DNA from 3 places in the Bradyrhizobium sp. HKCCYLS3013 genome. Region 2 is predicted to be linked to each of the others. Evidence: predicted binding sites of a transcription regulator. Region 2 holds the regulator's gene; each other region holds the start of a gene.
The links. Region 2 encodes PhoB, which activates phosphate uptake and scavenging genes when phosphate is short. Its sites were predicted from a motif close to TGTCATNNANCTGTCAT; they were not measured.
Positions count from the first base shown of each region.

Region 1: a site for PhoB is predicted at 4,634-4,650, ahead of phnC (phosphonate ABC transporter ATP-binding protein). Genes of this name have one in related genera too.
Region 3: a site for PhoB is predicted at 4,852-4,868, ahead of ugpB (sn-glycerol-3-phosphate ABC transporter substrate-binding protein UgpB). Genes of this name have one in related genera too.

Region 1 is NZ_JBNPTK010000001.1:672,704-679,718, reverse strand. It holds gene ACQR1F_RS03260 (ABC transporter substrate-binding protein) at 1-744, opposite strand, end outside; gene phnE (phosphonate ABC transporter, permease protein PhnE) at 903-1,751, opposite strand; gene phnE (phosphonate ABC transporter, permease protein PhnE) at 1,751-2,635, opposite strand; gene phnD (phosphonate ABC transporter substrate-binding protein) at 2,709-3,638, opposite strand; gene phnC (phosphonate ABC transporter ATP-binding protein) at 3,710-4,519, opposite strand; gene ACQR1F_RS03235 (DapH/DapD/GlmU-related protein) at 4,695-5,357, shown strand; gene ACQR1F_RS03230 (alpha-D-ribose 1-methylphosphonate 5-triphosphate diphosphatase) at 5,354-6,538, shown strand; gene ACQR1F_RS03225 (DUF1045 domain-containing protein) at 6,545-7,015, shown strand, end outside.
Region 2 is NZ_JBNPTK010000001.1:301,098-308,112, reverse strand. It holds gene ACQR1F_RS01415 (HoxN/HupN/NixA family nickel/cobalt transporter) at 1-384, opposite strand, end outside; gene ACQR1F_RS01410 (trypsin-like serine protease) at 553-1,869, opposite strand; gene phoB (phosphate regulon transcriptional regulator PhoB) at 2,017-2,724, opposite strand; gene phoU (phosphate signaling complex protein PhoU) at 2,741-3,457, opposite strand; gene pstB (phosphate ABC transporter ATP-binding protein PstB) at 3,488-4,312, opposite strand; gene pstA (phosphate ABC transporter permease PstA) at 4,309-5,190, opposite strand; gene pstC (phosphate ABC transporter permease subunit PstC) at 5,194-6,192, opposite strand; gene pstS (phosphate ABC transporter substrate-binding protein PstS) at 6,290-7,015, opposite strand, start outside.
Region 3 is NZ_JBNPTK010000006.1:91,561-98,575, reverse strand. It holds gene ACQR1F_RS13320 (Hsp20 family protein) at 1-346, opposite strand, end outside; gene ACQR1F_RS13315 (sn-glycerol-3-phosphate import ATP-binding protein UgpC) at 481-1,560, opposite strand; gene ugpE (sn-glycerol-3-phosphate ABC transporter permease UgpE) at 1,699-2,547, opposite strand; gene ugpA (sn-glycerol-3-phosphate ABC transporter permease UgpA) at 2,547-3,428, opposite strand; gene ugpB (sn-glycerol-3-phosphate ABC transporter substrate-binding protein UgpB) at 3,478-4,797, opposite strand; gene ACQR1F_RS13295 (CaiB/BaiF CoA transferase family protein) at 5,001-6,203, opposite strand; gene ACQR1F_RS13290 (organic hydroperoxide resistance protein) at 6,325-6,750, opposite strand; gene ACQR1F_RS13285 (MarR family winged helix-turn-helix transcriptional regulator) at 6,917-7,015, shown strand, end outside.

The DNA of each region.
Region 1 (7,015 bases), 370 kb from region 2:
GACCACCGAGCCTTCGCAGGGAATCACGAACTCGAAATTGCCCTTCTCGGTATATTTCGCGCGGTAGGCGTTGAAATCGTAGTCGAACAGGATCGGGATCTCGCCCGAGACGACACGCGCGTAGGACGTCTGCTTTGGCACAATCGGATCGTTCTTGCGCAGGTCCTTGAAGAACGTGACGGCAGGTTCGAAATTCGCTTGCGAACCGCCGAGCGCGAGATTGACGGCGACGGCGCCGACATAGCCGACGGCAGCCGAGCTCGGGTCGAGATAGCCGACCAAGCCCTTGTAGTCCGGCTTGAGCAGATCCTTCCAGCAGGCCGGGACCGGCTTGCCGCCAAGCGCATCCTTGTTCACGAACAGGCCGAGCGTACCGGAGTGGATCGTGGTCCAGTAGCCATCCGCATCCTTCAAGCCGGCGGGGACCTGATCCCAGTTCGCCGGCTTGTAGGCCTCGAGCGCGTCCTGCGTCTTCGCCTTCATTCCGAAGGTGACTCCGAAATAGCCGATGTCGCCGACTGGGTTGCTCTTCTCGGCAAGGATCTGCGCCAGCGCCTGGCCGGAGTTCTTGTTGTCGTGCGGAATGTCGTAGCCGAGATCGGTCTTGATCGCCTTGAGCATCGAGGCCCAGTCGGCCCATTCCGGCGGGCAGTTGTAGCAGATGACGTCCGCAGCCTTGGCCGGCTGCCACGATGCGGCGACGCACAGCGCGAGCAGCGCGAGAACGAGGCGGGTGAGCTTCATGAAGATAGACTCCGTATTCCTGGCATCACGGCCAGTTCCGGAGCTTCCCCTAAAGGCGGCACATGAAGGATTTGCGACACCGGGTGCAGCACACACAGCGGACGCCGCACCCTGATCGCTCGTAGGCAAACGATCGCAACCTTCGGATGCCACGCCCTTCAAGCGATGGCGCGGCGGCCGATGATCGCAAAGCGCAGCTTGCCCGAGATCCAGTCGATCGCAGCCACCGCCACAAGGATCATCAGGATCAGGAACGACACCTTCTGCCATTCCAGCACGCGGATCTGCTCGGCGAGTTGCAGCCCGATCCCGCCGGCGCCGACGATGCCGATGATCGTCGCCGAGCGCGTGTTGGATTCGATGAAGTAGAGCACCTGGCCGGCAATCACGGGAAGAACCTGCGGCAGGAGGCCGAAGCGGATCTCATGCAGCGCGCTGCCGCCGGCTGCACGAACGCCCTCGACCTGGCGCCGGTCGGCCCCCTCGATCGCCTCCGAGAACAGCTTGCCCAACGCGCCGAAGTCGGACACGGCAATCGCGAGCACACCGGCGAATGGACCGAGTCCAACGACGTTGATCCAGACCAGCGCCCAGATCAGCGTATCGACGCCGCGGATGCTGTCGAACAGCCGCCGTACCGGAAAGCGGAAGATTGCGGACGGGACGATATTGCGCGCCGCGAGCAGGCTGACGGGCAGCGCGAGCACGGCCGCGAGCATCGTGCCGAGCATGGCAATCGACAGCGTCTCTCCCATCGATTTCAGATAGGTCGGAAGCGACGCGCCGGGATCCGGCGGCAGCATCATCAGGGTGATCCAACCGAGTTGACTGATGCCCGTCAACAGCCTCGTCGGCGAGAAGCCGAGCTCGACGAGGCCGAACACGAAGATCCCCATCGCGGCAACCGCCACCAGCGGCGTCGCCAGACGGGCGGACGCTGGCCGCTCGAACACGCCTGGGTATCGCGATCGCAGCGCGGCGGTATCGATCTCGTCCAGCTTTCGCATCATGCCCGGCCTTCGCTGCCGAAGAGACGGCTGCGCAGCAGCCCCGTGCCAATGTCGATGACAAACACCGTCAAGATGATCAGAACGAGGATCGCGCTGACGTCGGAATAGTAGAACTTGCGGATCGCGACGACAAGCTCCTGGCCGATGCCACCCGCACCGACGAAGCCCATCACCGACGCCTCGCGGACGTTGATCTCGAACCGCAGCAACGTGTAGCTCGTGTAGCCTGCGACGACCTGTGGCAGGACGGCAAAGCGCATGCAGGACAGCCAGCCGGCACCGGTCGCGCGGACTCCCTCGACCGGCTTCATGTCGACGTTTTCGACGACCTCCGAAAACAGCTTGCCGAGCGCACCGCAGGAGTGGATCGCGATGGCGAATACGCCGGCCATTGGCCCCAATCCGAAGGCCATGACAAAAATCAGAGCGAACACGATGCCCGGCACCGTGCGGGCAAACTCGAGCAGGCGCCGGACCGCGAAGCGCAGCCAGGATGCAGGAGAGGTGTTCTCGGCCGCGAGGAAATTCAATGCAAACGCCAGGACGGCGCCGAGCATGGTTCCGACATAGCTGATCAGGATCGTCTCACCGAGAAGCCGCGTCCATTTGCGCAGGCCCCAGAGCCATTCCGGCAGGTTGGTCCACACGCGGTGTCCGTCGTCGAGCGTGAAGAGCCGGTCGAAATAGCTGAGGAAGTTGCCGAGATAGGTGACGAGCGTTCGGAGGTTGACCTCCGAACCGATGGCTGAAACGAACAGCACGAGGCCGGACGCAACCAGCACGACGACGGCACGCAGACGCTTGCGCGCCACCGCTTTGCGGTAGGCGCGCTGCAAAGGTTCGAGCTGCTGTTCAGGCAGGATGGCGACGGCTGACGACATGTTTGTCGGTGCAAAGCGCAAATAGGCCGGCGGGGCTTCGATGACGCGGTCCCCCGCCGGCCCGGTGCAACGCTTACGAGCCCTTCTTGCGGAGAGAGTCAACGAATTTGATCAGCTCGACAGTCTTGTTGTAGTCCTCCGTCGAGATCGCCTCCCACGGCTTGTTCTTGCCGTCGGACAGCTTGGCGAAGGCTTCCGGATCCTTCTTCGCCGCGTCGAGGAAGGCCTGCTTGATTGCGGCCTTCATGTCGGTGGGCAGGTCGCTGAGATAGGCGTAGGGCGAGTTGATGATCATGTCCGACTTGCCGATGATGCGGAAATCTTCCTTCTTCAGCGGCGTGCCGTCGGCCGACTTCACCATGTTCTTGGTGAGCATGCGGGTCAGGTTGGAGTCATCTCCGTTGTTCCACCAGTTTGCGGCGACGTCGACGGTTCCCTGCGCCAGGGCAAGCACGGCGTTCTCGTGGCTGCCCGTAAAGATGACCTGGGAGAAATAGGTGTCGGGGTCGATGCCCATCTGGCTCATCTTGAAGCGCGGCATGTTGTTGCCAGAGGTCGAGTTCGGGTCCACCAGGCCGAGATTCTTGCCCTTCAGATCCTCGAGCTTCTGGTACGGGCTCTTGGCGAGCACGTAGAACACTGAATAATAGCCCTTCGAGCCGTCCGAGTTGACGTCGATCACGAAAGCGTCCGTCTTGACGCCCGTCACGCGCGCGCGGGCGAAGGAGGCCGGACCATAATAGCCGATGTGAATGTTGCCGGCGCGCTGGCCCTCGATGACCGCGGCGTAGTCATTGGCGACGCGCAGCGTCACCTTGACGCCGAGCTCCTTGGAAAGATAGTTCACGAACGGCGTGTAACGCTCGACGACACCCGAGCCGTTTTCGGCCGGGATCGCGGCAAAGGTGATCTCCGGATATTTGGTTCGCCAGTCCTCGGCCGAGGCGGACGAAGCGAACGACAGAGCGGCCAAACCGGCCAGAATGAGACGACGATTGATCATGGAACGTCCTTCAAGTTTCAGGGGACGATGTCAGGATTGACACGACAGATGCGCCCGCAGCACGCAGGCAATCAGGCGACGGCAACTTTGCCGACAGCCGGAACGGATTCGGGAGCTTTGGGCATTGCCGGCGGCATCACCTCGTCGGCCTCCAGATCGTACAGCTCGCGCGCGATCTGGCCGGTGAGCGCCGCCGGCAGATCGTCGAACACGACCCGACCATTCGCCATTCCGATCAATCGGTCGCAATAGCTGCGCGCCAGATCGAGCGAGTGCAGATTGCAGATCACGGTGATACCGAAATGCTTGTTGATGCGCAGCAGCGCGTCCATGACGATCTTGGTGTTGCGCGGATCGAGCGAGGCGATCGGCTCATCGGCCAAGATGATTTCCGGATTCTGGACCAGCGCGCGCGCGATCGCAACGCGCTGCTGCTGCCCGCCCGAAAGCTGATCGGCGCGCTGCGCGGCGAGGGAGGCCATGTCGAACTGCTCGAGCGCGGACAGCGCCATGGCAACATCCGCCGCCGGCCAGAGCTGCGCCAGAGAGCGCCACGACGGGATTTCGGCGAGTCGCCCCATCAGGACGTTCGTGAGCACGTCCAATCGGCCCACCAGATTGAACTGCTGGAAGATCATCGCCGAGCGCGCGCGCCACTGCCGCAGGTCGCGGCCGCGCAGCGCCGTCACATCGAGATCCTTGAAGAGAATGCGGCCGCCGCTCACAGGACTCAGGCGATTGATGGACCGCAGCAGGGTCGACTTGCCCGCGCCGGAACGCCCGATCACGCCGACGAAGCTGCCGGGTGCAACAGAGAAGGACGCATTGTCGACCGCGGCTTTCATGCCAAAACGGCACGTCAGGCCATCCACCACCAGCATTGAATTCTCCAGACGCCTCGCTTTGGCCTATCGCTAACGTCTGGATTCTACAGTTATGTGACAGCAACACTGCGGCGCCACATCCGTCCACATGCCGGTCGGTAGTCATGTAGATGTCACGCCTCTGTCATAGGGGAGACCCAACACCTTCACAGGCGTAGAGACAGGACGCGAGATGGCCGGCAAGCTGCTTTCGATTGAACCTACCGTTGACCCTTCGGCCAAGCTCCAGGACGTGACGCTCGGCGCCTATTGCGAGATAGGCGCCCGCACCATCCTGCAGGAGGTGACGATGGGCGACTACTCCTACGTGGTCAACGATTCCCAGATCACCTACACGACGGTCGGCAAGTTCTGCTCGATCGCGGCGATGACCCGGATCAACCCGGGCAACCACCCGATGCAGCGGGCGACGCAGGCCCATTTCACCTATCGCGCCAGCGCCTATTTTCCAGGCGAGCCCGACGATGCCGAGTTCTTCGCCTGGCGGCGAGAGCATCATGTCCGGATCGGACACGACGTCTGGATCGGCCATGGCGCGATCGTGCTGCCGGGCCGCAACATCGGCACCGGCGCGGTCGTGGCGGCTGGCGCCATCGTCACCAAGGACGTTCCGGCCTATACGATCGTCGCCGGCAATCCGGCGCGCCCGGTCAAGCGCCGGTTTCCGCGCGAGGTCGAGCAGCGGCTGCTCGATCTGGCGTGGTGGGATTGGAAGCACGAGGCGCTGCGCGCGGCGCTGCCCGATTTCCGCAAGCTCGAGATCACCGCGTTCCTGGATAAATACGAGGCCGCTCTCGACGCCCGCGTCCCGGTACGGCAGAGTGCCGCCCCATGACCGATATCTCAATCTCGCGGGGCCGCTGCCTCGTCGACACCGAGCTCGTGGACACCTCCTTGATCATATCCGGCGACGTCATCGCCGGCATCGGGACACCGGGGTGCCGGTCGGGTCTCGAACTCGATGCGGAGGGGCTCACCGTGCTCCCCGGCATCGTCGACATCCACGGCGATGCGTTCGAGCGCCAGATGATGCCGCGCGCCGGGGTCGATTTCCCGACCGACGTCGCGCTGATCGACAGCGACCGCCAGGCCGTCAGCAATGGCATCACCACGGTCTTCCACGCAACGACCTGGTCATGGGAGCCGGGCCTGCGCAGCGCCGACAATGCGCGGCGGCTGCTCGAATCGATCGAAGCGCTGCGCCCGCAGCTCGCGGCCGACACGCGCTTTCATCTGCGCCACGAGACCTTCAATCTCGACGACGAGGAGGAAATCGGCCAGTGGCTCGCCGATCGGCGCGTCGACCTGTTCGCCTTCAACGATCACATGGACTCGACGGTCGCGAGCCTGGACACGCCGCACAAGCGCCAGCGCATGGTCGACCGCACCGGCCTGCCCGGCGCGGAGTTCGACCGGCTGGTCGCGCGCATCGCCTCTCGCGCGGATGCCGTTCCAGCCTCGATCGCGCGGCTGGCCGACATCGCACGCAAGGCTGGCGTCCGCATGCTGTCGCACGACGACGACAGCCCGGCCATGCGCAAGGCGTTTCGCAGCCAGGGCGTGACCATCGCGGAATTTCCGGTCAATGAGGAGACTGCGCGCGAGGCCGCTCAGGGCGGAGACGCGATCGTCTTCGGCGCGCCCAACGTCGTTCGGGGCGGCAGCCATACCGGGTGGACGCGAGCCAGCGACATGATCGCCAAGGGCCTCTGCTCGGTGCTGGCCTCCGACTACTACTATCCAGCGCCGCTGCTGGCGGCGTATCGGCTCGCGGCCGACGGCGTTCTGCCGCTGGCACGCGCCTGGGATCTGATCTCGGGCGGCCCCGCACGCGCGGCCGGACTGGCGGACCGCGGGACGCTGGCCGAAGGCCGCCGCGCCGACGTCATTCTGGTCGATGACCGCGTGCCGTTGCGCCCCCGCGTCGTCGCCGTCATCGCGTCCGGCCGGCTGGTCTATCTGGCCGAGACCCATCGGCTGAACGCAGTGCCCGTGCGCACCATCGCGGCGGAGTAGCAGATCATGGTCGATGCGCCCCGCTACGCGATCTACTACGCCCCGGCGGCGACGACGGGCTTGGCCGGATTCGGCGCGAGCCTGCTGGGTTACGACGCCTGGAGCGGCGACGAGCCGAGCTTTCCGGAAGAAGTCGTTCGCGCGGTTCCCGACTGGGCCGAGCTGAGCGCGGACCCGCGCAAATATGGCTTCCACGCCACTTTGAAGGCGCCGTTCGAACTGGCCGATGCGCAGAGCGAAGCCTCGCTCCGCGACGCCTGTGCGGAGTTCGCGGCAAGGCCGCGCGCCATTCCGATCATTCGTCCCATCGTGGACTCGATCAGCGGCTTCGTCGCGATGATCCCTGGCGAGCCCTCGCCGGCGATGCAACAGCTCGCAGCCGATTGTGTCCGGACGTTCGAGCCGTTTCGCGCGCCGATGACCGCCGAGGACCGTGCACGGCGCAAGCCGGACCTGCTGACACCACGACAGCGCGAT
Region 2 (7,015 bases):
GCGGATGGCGCTGTCCTCACTCAACAGATCTGCGCCGGCCACCAGGCTCACCACGATGGTGGCGATCACGACGACGCTGGAATGGCCGAGCGCAAAATAGAGGCCGGCGGCGCGCGGGGCGCGACCGTCCTGCACGAGCTTCCGCACCACATTGTCGATCGCCGCGATGTGGTCCGCATCGACGGCATGGCGCAGTCCGAGCAGCCAGGCCAGCATCGCGGTGCCGACGATGGCGGGCCGGTCGGCGTAGAGCGCGAATGCCCAGGCCCAGGCCACCGCATTGGCCGCGACCAGCCCAGCGACGAGCGCAACGGTCCTGCCGGGCTGCGACCGCCACCACAGCAGCCGCGGGGCACGAGGATGATCAATTGGAACAATCGTCATACTCGGACTATAGCAAGAGCCAGGCCAGTTCGGTAAAGCCCCGCTGCAGGCGAAAGCTACAGGAAAAAATCGGCTGCACTTGCCGGATCGCCCGCTCGCTTGGCAACCCGCTATCCAGTCGCGCACAGATCGTGACCAGCGGCGGGACCTCTCTCGTCCCCTCCCCCTTCACCGCGCCGAGGCACTCTGCGCCGCAATCTCGCGCTGCACGACCGCCTCGAACTGGCTGGCGGGCGCAGCGAACATCAGCCGGGTCTCCTCGTGGAACGCCGAGAAGATGCCGACAACGGTCGGCTGCCCGCCGACCTCGGCCAGGATCGGCGAGCCCGAATAGCCGAAATTGGCGAGGCAATGCACCGTCAGCAGCCGGGCATCGCTGGTCATGCCGGCGCTGCAATTGCGCTGGCCGGTCGGCGAATAGCGCCGCTCCTGGCCGTAGCCGATCTCTGAGATGGTTCCGGCGGTGGTCGCAGCCTGCAGTTCCTCGCGCGTCAGCGCCTTGACCGCGACCGGCTTCGACGGCAGCGCATCCTTCAGCACGATCAGCGCCCAATCGGCGGGCGAGCGGTCGAGCGACCATCTGTCGTGCCGGGTCGGGACGAAGTCCGGCGCCACGATCAGCTTGTCGGCGACCGACGATGCCGCCGGCGTGCCCCTGTTCATGCCGGCCAGGAAGCGGACATTGCCGGGGCTGACCTGCGCGACGCCGTTGAACACGCAATGCGCGGCGGTGAGCACGACGCGCGGCGCGACCAGAGTGCCGGTGCACCAGCCGCCGGTCGAGTATTGCGCGACGGTGACGACGCCGATCGACGACGCCGGCCACGAGGTGGGATCGACGACCTCGCCGATGTGGCGGTCGAGCCCGAGCAGTTGCTCCGGACGCGGAGCGGCGACGCCCGCCTCCGCCGATTCCGGCTTCGGCCGCCAGGCCGCAATGGCGCTCTGGGCCTGGACGCGCTGCGGCTCCGTCAGCTTGACCCTCTGCACGTCGCGGCCGGCCGATCGCACGCCGCTGCGACCCGCCATCACCAGCCAGGCGTAGCCCTGCACGACGTCCTGCTTCACGCCGCGACCGTCGAGCAGCATCAGGCCCAGCATGTATTGCGACTGGGCGAAGCCCTGCGCTGCCGCGCGGCTGAACCAGCGGCCGGCTTCGCCATAATTGCTCGCGACACCTTCGCCGTTGACATAGGCGATGCCGAGATAATGCTGGGCGACGGCGAGGCCCTGATCGGCGGCCTTGCGATACCACGCCAGCGCCTCGGCGGGGTTGCGCGGTTGGCCCCAGCCGAAGGCCTCCATGAAGCCGACGTCGAACTGCGCCCGCGCATCGCCCTTGGCGGCCAGCGGCAGCAGGCGGCGCATCGCCGCGGCGTGTTGTCCGTTTCCCGCCGCGGCGACCGCGTCTTCGAGCTCGGCGGCCGCGGCGCCCGCCGCGCTGCCGAGCAGGACGGCTAGAGATATGATGATGATCTTGATCAAGGGCGTCCGCTGGGACCGAAACATCGTCAGGGGCCGCCGAGCTGACATGATCAAGACGGCGGCGGCGTGGCGGAAAGCGGACCACGATCTCCTCAATCGGGCCCCCTCGCGCCTCACACCTGCTTCATCCTCACGCCCGATCGCCCCTTACACCTGCTCGCTCTTGGCGAAGCGATCATCGAGCGCATAGCCGGCGCCGCGCACGGTGCGGATCGGGTCCTGCTCGCGGCCCGGATTGAGCAGCTTGCGCAGGCGGCCGATATGGACGTCGACCGTGCGCTCGTCGATATAGATGTCGCGGCCCCAGACGCTGTCGAGCAGCTGCTCACGGCTGAACACGCGGCCGGGATGCTCCAGGAAAAACTCGAGCAGGCGGTATTCGGTCGGGCCGAGATCGATCGGCCGTCCCGAGCGCGCCACGCGGCGCTTCTCGCGGTCGAGCTCGATGTCGCCATAGGACAGCACGGTCGCCAGCCGCTCCGGGCTCGCCCGCCGCAGCAGGCCCTTCACGCGCGCCAGCAGCTCCGGCACCGAGAACGGCTTGACGATGTAGTCGTCGGCGCCGGTCGCGAGGCCGCGCACGCGCTCGCTCTCCTCGCCGCGCGCGGTGAGCATGATGATCGGCAATTGCCGGGTCTCGGACCGCGCCCGCAGGCGGCGGCACAGCTCGATGCCGGACAGGCCCGGCAGCATCCAGTCGAGCACGACGAGATCGGGAACGCGCTCCTTCAGCCGTGTGTCGGCCTCGTCTCCGCGCGCCACCGTCTCGACCTCGTAGCCTTCGGCCTCGAGGTTGTAGCGCAGGAGCGTCGTCAGCGCCTCCTCGTCCTCCACCACCAGAATTCGGGCGCCCATGTCAGAACCGTCTCTCTCAGTTGCCGGGGATCGTCGATGCGAAGCTCGTCATGTCGCCCTTCGGGCGCTTGTCCATGATCTGCTGGCCTTCGATCATATAGAAGACGGTCTCCGCGATGTTGGTCGCGTGATCGCCGATGCGCTCGATGTTCTTGGCGCAGAACATCAGATGGATGCAGAACGAGATGTTGCGCGGATCCTCCATCATGTAGGTCAGGAGTTCGCGGAACAGCGAGGTGCAGATGGCGTCGACCTCCTCGTCGCCCTTCCACACCGTCATCGCCGCCGGCAGGTCGTGCGCGGCATAGGCGTCCAGCACCGTCTTGACCTGCGACTGCACCAGGTCGGTCATGTGCTCGAGCCCGCGGATCAGCTTGAGCGGATGGAAGTCGCTCTCCAGCGCCGCGACGCGCTTGCCGATGTTCTTGGCGAGATCGCCGATGCGCTCCAGATCGGTGGCGACCCGCATCGCACCGACGATCTCGCGCAGGTCGACCGCCATCGGCTGTCGCCGGGCGATGGTAAGAACGGCGCGCTCCTCGATGATGCGCTGCAGCTTGTCGACCTCGGCGTCGGTGGCGACCACCTTCTGGCCGAGCGCGATGTCGCGCCGCACCAGCGCATCGACGGAATCGACGATCAGACGCTCGGCGAGGCCGCCCATTTCCGACACCAGCCGGGTGAGATCCTGCAGATCGCTGTCGAACGCCTTGGCGGTATGTTCACTGGCCATGATGATCTCCTGAAGTCAATGTCGTCGGCGTCAGCCGAACCGGCCGGTGATGTAATCCTGGGTCCGCCGATCGCTCGGCGAGGTGAAGATCTTGCTGGTGTCGTCGAACTCGATCAGCTCGCCGAGATACATGAAGGCGGTCTTGTCGGAGACGCGCGCCGCCTGCTGCATGTTATGCGTCACGATGGCGATCGTATAGTTTTCGGCGAGCTCCTGGATCAGCTCCTCGACCTTGGCGGTCGAGATCGGATCGAGCGCCGAGCACGGCTCGTCGAACAGGATCACCTCCGGCCGGACCGCCACGGTGCGCGCAATGCACAGCCGCTGCTGCTGGCCGCCTGACAGCGACAGGCCCGAAGCGTTGAGCTTGTCCTTGACCTCGTTCCACAACGCGCCGCCGCGCAGTGCCTTCTCGACCCGGTCGTCCATCTCCGACTTGGAGATCTTCTCATACAGCCGGATACCGAAGGCGATGTTCTCGTAGATCGTCATCGGGAACGGCGTCGGCTTCTGGAACACCATGCCGACCCGGGCCCGCAGCAGGTTGAGGTCGAGCTTGGGATCGAGGATGTTGGTGTTGTCCAGCATGAGCTGGCCAACGGCGCGCTGGCCCGGGTAGAGATCGTACATCCGGTTGAAGATGCGCAGCAGGGTCGACTTGCCGCAGCCGGACGGGCCGATGAACGCGGTGACGCGGTTGGTCCCCAGCGACAGGTTGATGTTCTTCAGCGCGTGGTGATCGCCGTAATAGAAGTTCAGGTTGCGCGCGGTCACCTTGGCGGGGGCTTCCGGCAAAACCTTGCCGTTCAGCGCGGCGGGATTGGGCTGGCTGACGGATACGGACAGGTCGGTCATTTTGCGTTCCTCTCGGCGCCGAGAATGCGTGCACTGACATTCAGGGCGAGCACGGCCAGAGTGATCAGAAGGGCTCCGCTCCAGGCCAGCTGCTTCCAATAGGCATAGGGGCTCTGGACGAAGTTGTTGATGGTGACGGGCAGGTTGGCCATCGTCTTGGAGAGGTTGAGGCTCCAGAACTGGTTCGACAGCGCAGTGAACAGCAAGGGCGCGGTCTCGCCGGCGACGCGGGCGGTGGCCAGCAGCACGCCGGTGATCAGGCCCGAGCGCGCCGCGCGATAGGCGATGCGCCGGATCACCAGCGATCGCGGCAGGCCGAGCGCCGAGGCCGCCTCACGCAGCGGGTTGGGCACCAGCAGCAGCATGTCCTCGGTGGTGCGCAGCACCACGGGGATGACAATGACCGCCAGCGCCAGCGAGCCAGCGAGCGCCGAGAAGCCGCCCATCGGCACCACGACAGCGCCATAGATGAACAGGCCGATGATGATCGAGGGCGCCGACAGCAGGATGTCGTTGATGAAGCGGATCACCGAGGTCAGGCGGTCGTTGCGGCCGTACTCGGCCAGATAGGTGCCGGCGAACAGGCCGAGCGGCGCGCCGATGCCGACGCCGATGACCGTCATGATCAGAGAGCCGACGATGGCATTGCGCAGGCCGCCTTCGCTCGAGCCCGGCGGCGGGGTGTCGGCGGAAAACACTTGCAGGCTGAGGCCGGCGAGGCCGTTATAGAACAGCGTGAACAGGATCAGCGCCAGCCAGGTGACGCCGAACAGCGCGGCGGCGACGCAGAGGCCGCGGATCACGATGTCCCTGCGGCGTCGGCGCGCATAGATCGGATTGACCGGCGTATCGGCGGTGAGCGAATCTGCGCTGGACATGGCTTATTTTCCCGCCTTTGCTTGGAGCCGCATGAGCATCAGGCGCGCGCTCGCCAGCACGAAGAAGGTGAGCACGAAGAGCAGCAGGCCGAGCAGGATCAGGCTCGACTGGTGCAGGCCGTCGCTCTCCTGGAACTCAGAGGCAATGGCGGCCGAGATCGTGGTGCCCGGCGCGAAGATCGACGATGAGATCCGGAACGAGTTGCCGATGATGAAGGTCACCGCCATCGTTTCGCCGAGCGCACGACCCAGCGCCAGCATGACGCCGCCGATGACGCCGACACGGGTGTAGGGAATGACGACGCTGCGCACGACCTCCCAGGTGGTGCAGCCGACCCCGTAGGCCGCTTCCTTCAGCACCGGCGGGACGGTCTTGAACACGTCGACCGAGATCGAGGTGATGAAGGGCAGCACCATGATCGCCAGGATCAGCGAGGCGTTGAACAGACTGAGATAGGACGGCGGACCGGCGAAGATGTCCTGCAGCACCGGGATGCCGGAGCAGAGATTGATCATGAACGGCTGGAACGTGTAGGCCAGGAACGGGCCCAGAACGAAGAAGCCCCACATGCCGTAGATGATCGAGGGAATGCCGGCGAGCAGCTCGATCGCAATGCCGATCGGACGGCGCAGCCATTGCGGGCACAGCTCGGTGAGGAAGATCGCAATGCCGAGACCCACCGGAATCGCGATCAGCATCGCGATGAAGGACGTGACCAGGGTGCCGTAGATCGGGCCGAGCGCCCCGAGCACCGGCGGATCGGCCGACGGCGCCCAGCGCCGCGTCCACAGGAATTCGAAGCCGTAGGCCTTCATCGCCGGCCAGGCGCCGATGATGAGAGAGATGATGATGCCGCCGAGGATCAACAGGACCGAGATCGCGGCGAGCCGGGTGATCCAGTAAAAGGTGACGTCGCCAAGCTTGAAGGCACTGAGCGCGCGCGCCCGGTCGTAGGGCCCGGCAGCAGCCGCGATGTCGCCGACTTCGGTCTGAACCGCCATCTCTGCCAATTCCGCCCCCTGTTCCTTGGACACGCCTCAACCCCGGTAGCACCCCTCCCCCGGCGGCCGGGAGAGGGGAATTTTCGATACGTCCAGCTCAGCTCTTGATGTCGGCAGACCAGGTCTTCTCGATCAGCTTCACGACGCTGTCGGGCATCGGGATGTAGTCGAGCTCCTCGGCCATCTTGCCACCCTTCTCGAACGACCACTTGAAGAACTTGATCGCCTCGGCGGACGCGGCCTTGTCGGTCGGCTCCTTGTGCATCAGGATGAAGGTCGCGGCCGTCATCGGCCAGGACTTGTCGCCGGGCTGGTTGGCGAGGATCACGTAGTAGCCGGGGGCCTTGGTCCAATCGGCATTCGCGGCGGCGGCCTGGAAGGCCTCGACGGTCGGCTGCACGGTCTTGCCGGCCTTGTTCACCATGGCCGTGTAGGTCAGCTTGTTCTGCTTGGCATAGGCGTACTCGACATAGCCGATCGAGTTCTTGGTCTGGCCGATGTTGCCGGACACGCCTTCGTTGCCCTTGGCACCGACGCCGACCGGCCACTCGACCGCGGTGTTGAAGCCGATCTTGCTCTTCCAGTCGGCGCTCGCCTCGGAGAGATAATAGGTGAAGTTGAAGGTCGTGCCCGAACCGTCGGAGCGGCGGACGACAGCGATCGCGTCCGACGGCAGCTTGACGCTGGGGTTGAGCTTCTTGATCGCGGCGTCATCCCACTTGGTGATCTTGCCGAGATAGATGTTGGCGAGCGTCTCGCCGTCCAGCACCATCTCGCCCGGCTTCACGCCCTCGAGGTTGACGACCGGCACGATGCCGCCCAT
Region 3 (7,015 bases), on a different contig from region 2:
TCTTCAGGTCCGCACCGAGCACATGCATTCCCTCCGCCAGCACGAAGGTGCGCTGGAAGTGGCGCGCGGCAATGCCGCGATGAATGTATTGCCTGGTCTTGTCGTCCTGCTGCCGGCCGCGGATGACCAGCTGGTTTTCCTCAATGGTGACATCGAGTTGGTCGCGGGTGAAACCCGCCACCGCCAGCGTGATCCGCAGACGCTCGGGCTGGCCATTGGTGCGTTCGAACCGCTCGATATTGTACGGCGGATACCCGTCGGCACCTTTGACGACGCGGTCGAGCACGCGCTCGATCTCGTCGAAGCCCAGCAGAAACGGACTGGAGAGCGAAGGAACACGAGACATGGTTTACAAAGTCCTCTCGAAGCGACTTTGATGTATCAGGGCCCTGTCGGCACCCCTTGAGCAGCAATATGGGCACGATCCGGGGTGCGTTCAAGCACCCCGAATGCGCCGGAACGGTCAGCCTGTGGAAGGGCTTAAGCCGATAGCCGCTGCCGGCCGTCGGCCGAGAACAGGTGCAGCTTGGCCCGCGGCGCCACGGCGCGAATCCGCGCGCCGATCTCCGGCGCGGCCGTGCCCGGCAGCCGCACGATGATGTCGTTGGCGGTGGCGGAGAGCCGGTCGTCGCTGCCGGCGTCCTGGCGCGCGCCGTAGACATAGGTTTCGGCGCCGACGTGCTCGATCGCTTCGACGCGGAGGTCGAGCCCGACCCCGCCCGCCGGAACGGTGTCGCCGAGCTCGAAATCTTCAGGGCGGATGCCGAGCTGGCCGGCATCGGCGGGAACCGCGTCGGCACCGTGCAACTGGGGACGGAGGCCATCGACCGGCATCAGGTTCATCGGCGGCGCGCCGATGAAGGATGCGACGAAGGTGGTGGCGGGCTTCTGATAGATCTCGAGCGGATTGCCGATCTGCTCGACCTTGCCGCCGTTCATCACCACCAGGATGTCGGCGAGCGTCATCGCCTCGAGCTGGTCGTGGGTGACGTAGATCGCGGTGGTGTTGAGCCGGCGCTGCAGCTTGCGGATCTCGACCCGCATCGCGATGCGCAGCTTGGCGTCCAGGTTGGAGAGCGGCTCGTCGAACAGGAACACCTTGGGCTGGCGCACGATGGCGCGGCCCATCGCGACGCGCTGGCGCTGGCCGCCGGAGAGCTGGCGCGGCTTCCGCTCGAGCATGGTGCCGAGCTCGAGGATGCGAGCGGCGTCCTCGACGCGCGTCCTGATCTCCTTCTCGGCCATGCCGCGATTGCGCAGGCCGTAGGCCATGTTGTTGTAGACGGTCATATGCGGGTAGAGCGCGTAATTCTGGAACACCATCGCGATGTCGCGATCGGCCGGCTCGATCGCATTGACGATGCGGCCGCCGATGTCGATCTCGCCCGAGGTGATCGTCTCGAGCCCCGCGACCATCCGCAGCAGGGTGGATTTGCCGCAGCCCGACGGGCCGACCAGCACGCAGAACTGACCGTCGCCGACATCGATATCGACGCCTTTGATGGCTTCGAAACCGCCCTGGTAGACCTTGCGGACGTTGCGGAGGGTGACGTTGGCCATGGAATGATTACCGGTAGAGGTTGAGCAGCGGGCGGTGGCAGGCGAATGGTGAATGGGGTGTGGCGAGGAGGGGAAGGCGAACGGCTTCTGATACCCGGATGTCTCTATTCGCTATTCGCCACTCCCTATTCGCTGTCCTCACTTTTCCGTCTCCACCAGCCCCTTGACGAACAGGCGCTGCATGACGACGACGACGAACACCGGCGGCAGCATCGCGAGCACTGCGGTCGCCATGACGATCGGCCACTCCGTCAGCGCGTCGGTCGTCGTGATCATCTTGCGGATGCCGATCTGGATGGTCTGCATGTCGTCGCGCGTCGTGATCAGCAGCGGCCAGAGATATTGATTCCAGCCGAGGATGAACAGGATCACGAATAGCGCCGCCATGTTGGTGCGCGACAGCGGCAGCAGGGTGTCCCAGAAGAAGCGGAACGGCCCGGCGCCGTCGATGCGGGACGCCTCCAGCAGCTCGTCCGGCACGGTCATGAAGAACTGGCGGAACAGCAGCGTCGCAGTGGCGGACGCGATCAGCGGCAGCGCGAGCCCCGCATAACTGTCGAGCATATGGAGGTCGGCGACGATCTTGTAGGTCGGATAGATGCGCACCTCGACCGGCAGCATCAGGGTGATGAAGATGAGCCAGAAGATCGGCATGCGGAACGGGAAGCGGAAGTAGACGACCGCATACGCCGAGATGATCGAGATCGCGATCTTGCCGACGGCGATCGAGAGCGCCATGACCAGCGAGTTCAAAAGCATGGTCGCAACCGGCTCGCGGGTCGAGCCGCTCGTGCCGACGAAGATCGTCTGATAGTAGGTCGACAGGAAGTGCCCGCCCGGCAGCAGCGACATCTGCCCGTTGGCGATCACCGCATTGTCCTGCGTCGAGGCGACGAATGCGAGATAGACCGGGAACGCGACGATCGCGATTCCGATCCACAGGATGACATGCGCGACGTAGCGTCGAATGCCTTCTTGCTCGACCATCAGTAGGTCACCTTGCGCTCGACGAAGCGGAACTGGATCGCCGTCAGCACGATGACGATGACCATCAGAACGACGGATTGTGCAGCCGAGGAGCCGAGATTGCCGCCGAGCAGGCCATCGGTGTAGACCTTGTAGACCAGCGTCTCGGTGGACTTGCCAGGACCGCCGCGGGTCATCGTGTCGATGATGCCGAACGTCTCGAAGAAGGCGTAGACGATGTTGATCACCAGCAGGAAGAAGATGGTCGGCGACAGCAGCGGGAAGGTCACGGTCCAGAACCGCCGCATCGGCCGTGCGCCATCGATCGCGGCGGCTTCGAGCACGCTCTTGGGGATGCTCTGCAGCCCGGCGAGGAAGAACAGGAAGTTGTAGGAGATCTGCTTCCAGGCGGCCGCGAGGATGATCTGCAGTGCCGCCTGGTCGCCGTCGAGCAGCGGATTCCAGTCGATGCCCATGGCGCGCAGATAGCGCGAGATCACGCCGAGCGAGGGGTGCAGCATGAAGATCCAGAGCACGCCCACCACCGGCGGCGCCACGGCATAGGGCCAGATCAGCAGCGTCCGGTACAGCGTCACGCCGCGCAGCGGCTTGTCCGCCATGACCGCGAGCAGCAGCGCGACCGACAGCGACGAGAATGCGATGGCGAAGGAGAAGCCGAAGGTGCGGAGAATGGCTTCAAAATAGTCCGGCTGGCTGAGCAGGTCGGCGTAGTTCTCGAACCAGACGAAGCTCGTGGACAGGCCGAACGCGTCCTGCAGCAGGAACGACTGGATGACGGCCTGGATGGCGGGCCAATAGAAGAAGATCAGCACGATCGCGAGCTGGGGAGCGACCAGCACGAACGGCAGCAGCTTTGACTGGAAGATGGCGTTCTTCTGCATGATCGGTCGGCGAGCCGGCAGGCCGCGGGTGGCCTGCCGGCTCTTGGCCTTATTTCACGGCCGTCTTTTCGAACTGGCGCAGCATCTGGTTGCCGCGCTCGACGGCGGCGTCCAGCGCCTGCTTGGCGGTCTTCTTGCCGGCCAGAGCCTGCTCGATCTCCTCCGACCAGACGTCACGCAGCTGCACCATGTTGCCCAGGCGCAGGCCGCGGGAGTTCTCGGTCGGCTCCTTGTTGGTCAACTCGAGCAGCGGGGTCTCCAGATAGGGCTGATCCTTGTAGAAGCCCTCGGCCTTGGCCTTGGCATAGGCGGCCTTGGTGATCGGCAGATAGCCCGACGCCTTGTGGATGTAGACTTGGCGGTCGGTGTCCGAGAGGAAGGTCAGGAACTTGGCGACGCCCTTGTACTCATCGGCCGACTTGCCGCCCATGACCCAGAGCGAAGCGCCGCCGATGATCGAGTTCTGCGGCGCGCCCTTCACGTCGGGGTAATACGGCATCGGCGCGGCGGTGAAGGCGAACTTCGCCTGCGCCTTGACGTTGCCGAAGAACGCCGACGAGGTCAGGTAGATCGGGCATTCGCCCGAGGTGAAGCGGCCCTCGCCGGTGTTGGTGCGGCCGGCGTAGTCATAGGTCTTGTCCTTCTGCAGCTCGACCAGGTTTTCGAGATGCTTGACCTGCAGCGGACCGTTGAACTCGAGCACGGTGTCGAAGCCGTCGAGGCCGTTGGCCTTGCTGGCGAGCGGCACGTTGTGCCAGGCGGAGAGCTGCTCGAGATTGACCCAGGTTACCCACGAGCCGGAGAAGCCGCAGGTCGGGTGGCCGGCCGCGTGGAGCTTCTTGGCGGTCTCGAACAGCTCGGGCCAGGTCTTCGGGATCTCGGCGTTGACCTTCTTCAGCTCATCGAGATTGACCCACATGACGGTGGAGGACGAGTTGAAGGGGAAGGACAGCATTTCGCCCTTCGAGGTCGAATAGTAGCCGGTGATGGCCGGCAGGTAGCTCTTGGGATCGAACTTCTCGCCGGCGTCCTGCATCAGCTTGTAGACCGGCTTCACGGCGCCGGTGGCGGCCATCATCGTGGCAGTGCCGACCTCGAACACCTGCATGATATGCGGCGCATTGCCGGCGCGGAACGCGGCGATGCCGGCATTCATCGTGTCGGCGTAGTTGCCCTTGTAGGTCGGAACGACCTTGTAGTCGGTCTGCGAGGCGTTGAAATCATTGGCGAGCTTGACGATGACGTCGTTGTTGGCGCCGGTCATCGCGTGCCACCACTGAATCTCCGTCACCGCGTGTGCGGGTGCGGCGGCGCCAAGGACCAGCGTGGCTGCCGCAGCGGCGGCTGTCCAGAATTGTCGAAGTGACATTAAAAAAATTCCTCCCATGGAACGTCATCGGCGTCGCGGCCGTAGCAGCGCGAGATGACAGTTTTGTGAATGTATAACCGGTTGGATCGTCAGCGGAAAGCGCGTTCATCGCCGCGGAACGCAGCGACTTGCGGGAGACGGTAGCGGCGCCGGGGTGATGCCCGGGCGGCGCTAGCGTTGGGAGACGACAGGCTGATGGCTCCTCAGCGCTTGCGCTCGGCGCAGACCGTGCCCTCGGAGAGCAGGGCCTGGATCTCGGGCTCCGAGTAGCCGAACTCGCTGAGCACCTCCTGGGCATGCTGGCTGAACTTCGGCGGGGTGGAGCGCAGGCTCGGCTTGGTGCGTTCGAGCCGGATCGGCGAGGCGACGCCCTTGTACCAGTCCTTCTCGATGACATCGCCGCGGTGGATCGTGTGCGGATTGGTCAACGCCTGGTCGATCTTCTGCACGGGTCCCGCCGGCAGGCCGGCTGCGAGCAGCCGGTCGCACAGCGGCTCCGCCTCGAATTGGCTGAACACGGCGGCGAGCTCGGCGCGCAGCGCCTCGCGATTGGCGACGCGATCCTTGTTGCGCGCGAAGCGCGGATCGGTGCCGAGTTCCGGCCGGCCGATTTCCTTGGCGAGCTTGCGGAAGGTGCCGTCATTGCCGACGCCGATGAAGATATCGTCGGTCCTGGTCGGGAAGATCGCATAGGGCACGAGGTTCGGATGCTCGTTGCCGGTCAGCGACGGCGGCTTGCCATGCATGAAGTAGTTTGCGGTATGCGGATGCATGATCGCGAGGCCGGTCTCATACAGCGTGACCTCGAGGAACTGACCGAGCCCAGAACGCTGCCGTTCCGACAGCGCCATCAGGATGCCGATCGCGGCATAGAGGCCGGTGGTGATGTCGACCAGCGGCACGCCGATCCGCATCGGCCCGCTTTGCGGCGATCCGGTCGCGGCGATCATGCCGGTCATCGCCTGGATGATCGCGTCATAGCCGGGATTGCCGCCGCGCGGCCCGTCGGCACCGAAGCCGCAGATGCGGCAGTGCACCAGCTTCGGGAATTTCTCGCGCAGGGTGTCGCTGCCGATGCCCCATTTCTCCAAGGTGCCGGGCTTGAAGTTCTCGATCAGCACGTCGGCGGTCTCGAGCATCCGCATCAGCACGACGCGTCCGCCCTCGGACGCGAGATCGAGGCCGATCGAGCGCTTGTTGCGGTTGATCCCGACGAAATAGGCGGCGTCCTCGTCGTGGAACGGAGGGCCCCAGTCGCGCACTTCGTCGCCGGCCGGCGGCTCGACCTTGATCACGTCGGCGCCGTGATCGGCCAGGATCTGCGTGCAATAGGGCCCGCCGAGCACGCGCGTCAGATCGATCACGCGCAGTCCGGCCATGGCGCCGGGAGCAAATTGAGGTGTCATCGGATGTCGCGAGGTTGGTTACAGCTCGCGATCATTAAGCATTGCTGCGGCGGTGGCGCAAACGGGGGCTGCCATGCGGCAGGACAACGGAGGTCGTCCTGCCGCACGACGGAATTGAAGCTCAGACGACGGTCAGCTTGACGTCGACATTGCCGCGCGTGGCGTTGGAATAGGGGCACACCTCATGCGCCTTGGCGACCAGCGCCTCGGCGTCAGCCTTGGCGAGGCCGGGCAGAGAGACGGCGAGCTCGACGGTGATGCCGAAGCCGCCTTCCGAGCGCGGCCCGATGCCGACGGTGGAGGTCACCGACGTGTCGGCGGGAACCTTCGGGCCGCCCTGCGAGCCGACGAACTTCATCGCGCCGATGAAGCAGGCGGCGTAGCCGGCCGCGAACAGCTGCTCGGGATTGTTGCCGGCGCCGCCGCCGCCACCGAGCTCCTTCGGGGTGGAGAGCTTGACCTTGAGCGAGCCGTCGAGGGTCGCCGCCTCGCCGTCGCGGCCGCCGGTGGCCTTGGCGCTGGTCGTGTAGAGCACGTTCACGGACATGGAGTGTCTCCTGGTTGGACGAATTCAGTGAGTCCATGTTGCACACTATTATATTGTGCACAATATAATTGTTCGGTAGAAAATTCGTGATCGGTGCGCCGGGCCCGTTGTCGATGCGAGGCGTGCGGGCTCAAGATGCCGATGGGATCGACCTGTGGTGACCTCGATGCGAAAGAAGTCCGCGGCAGACCTGCCGCTCCAGCTCGGCAACCAGCTCTGCTTCGCCGTCTATTCGACCGCGCACGCCTTCAACCGCGTCTACAAG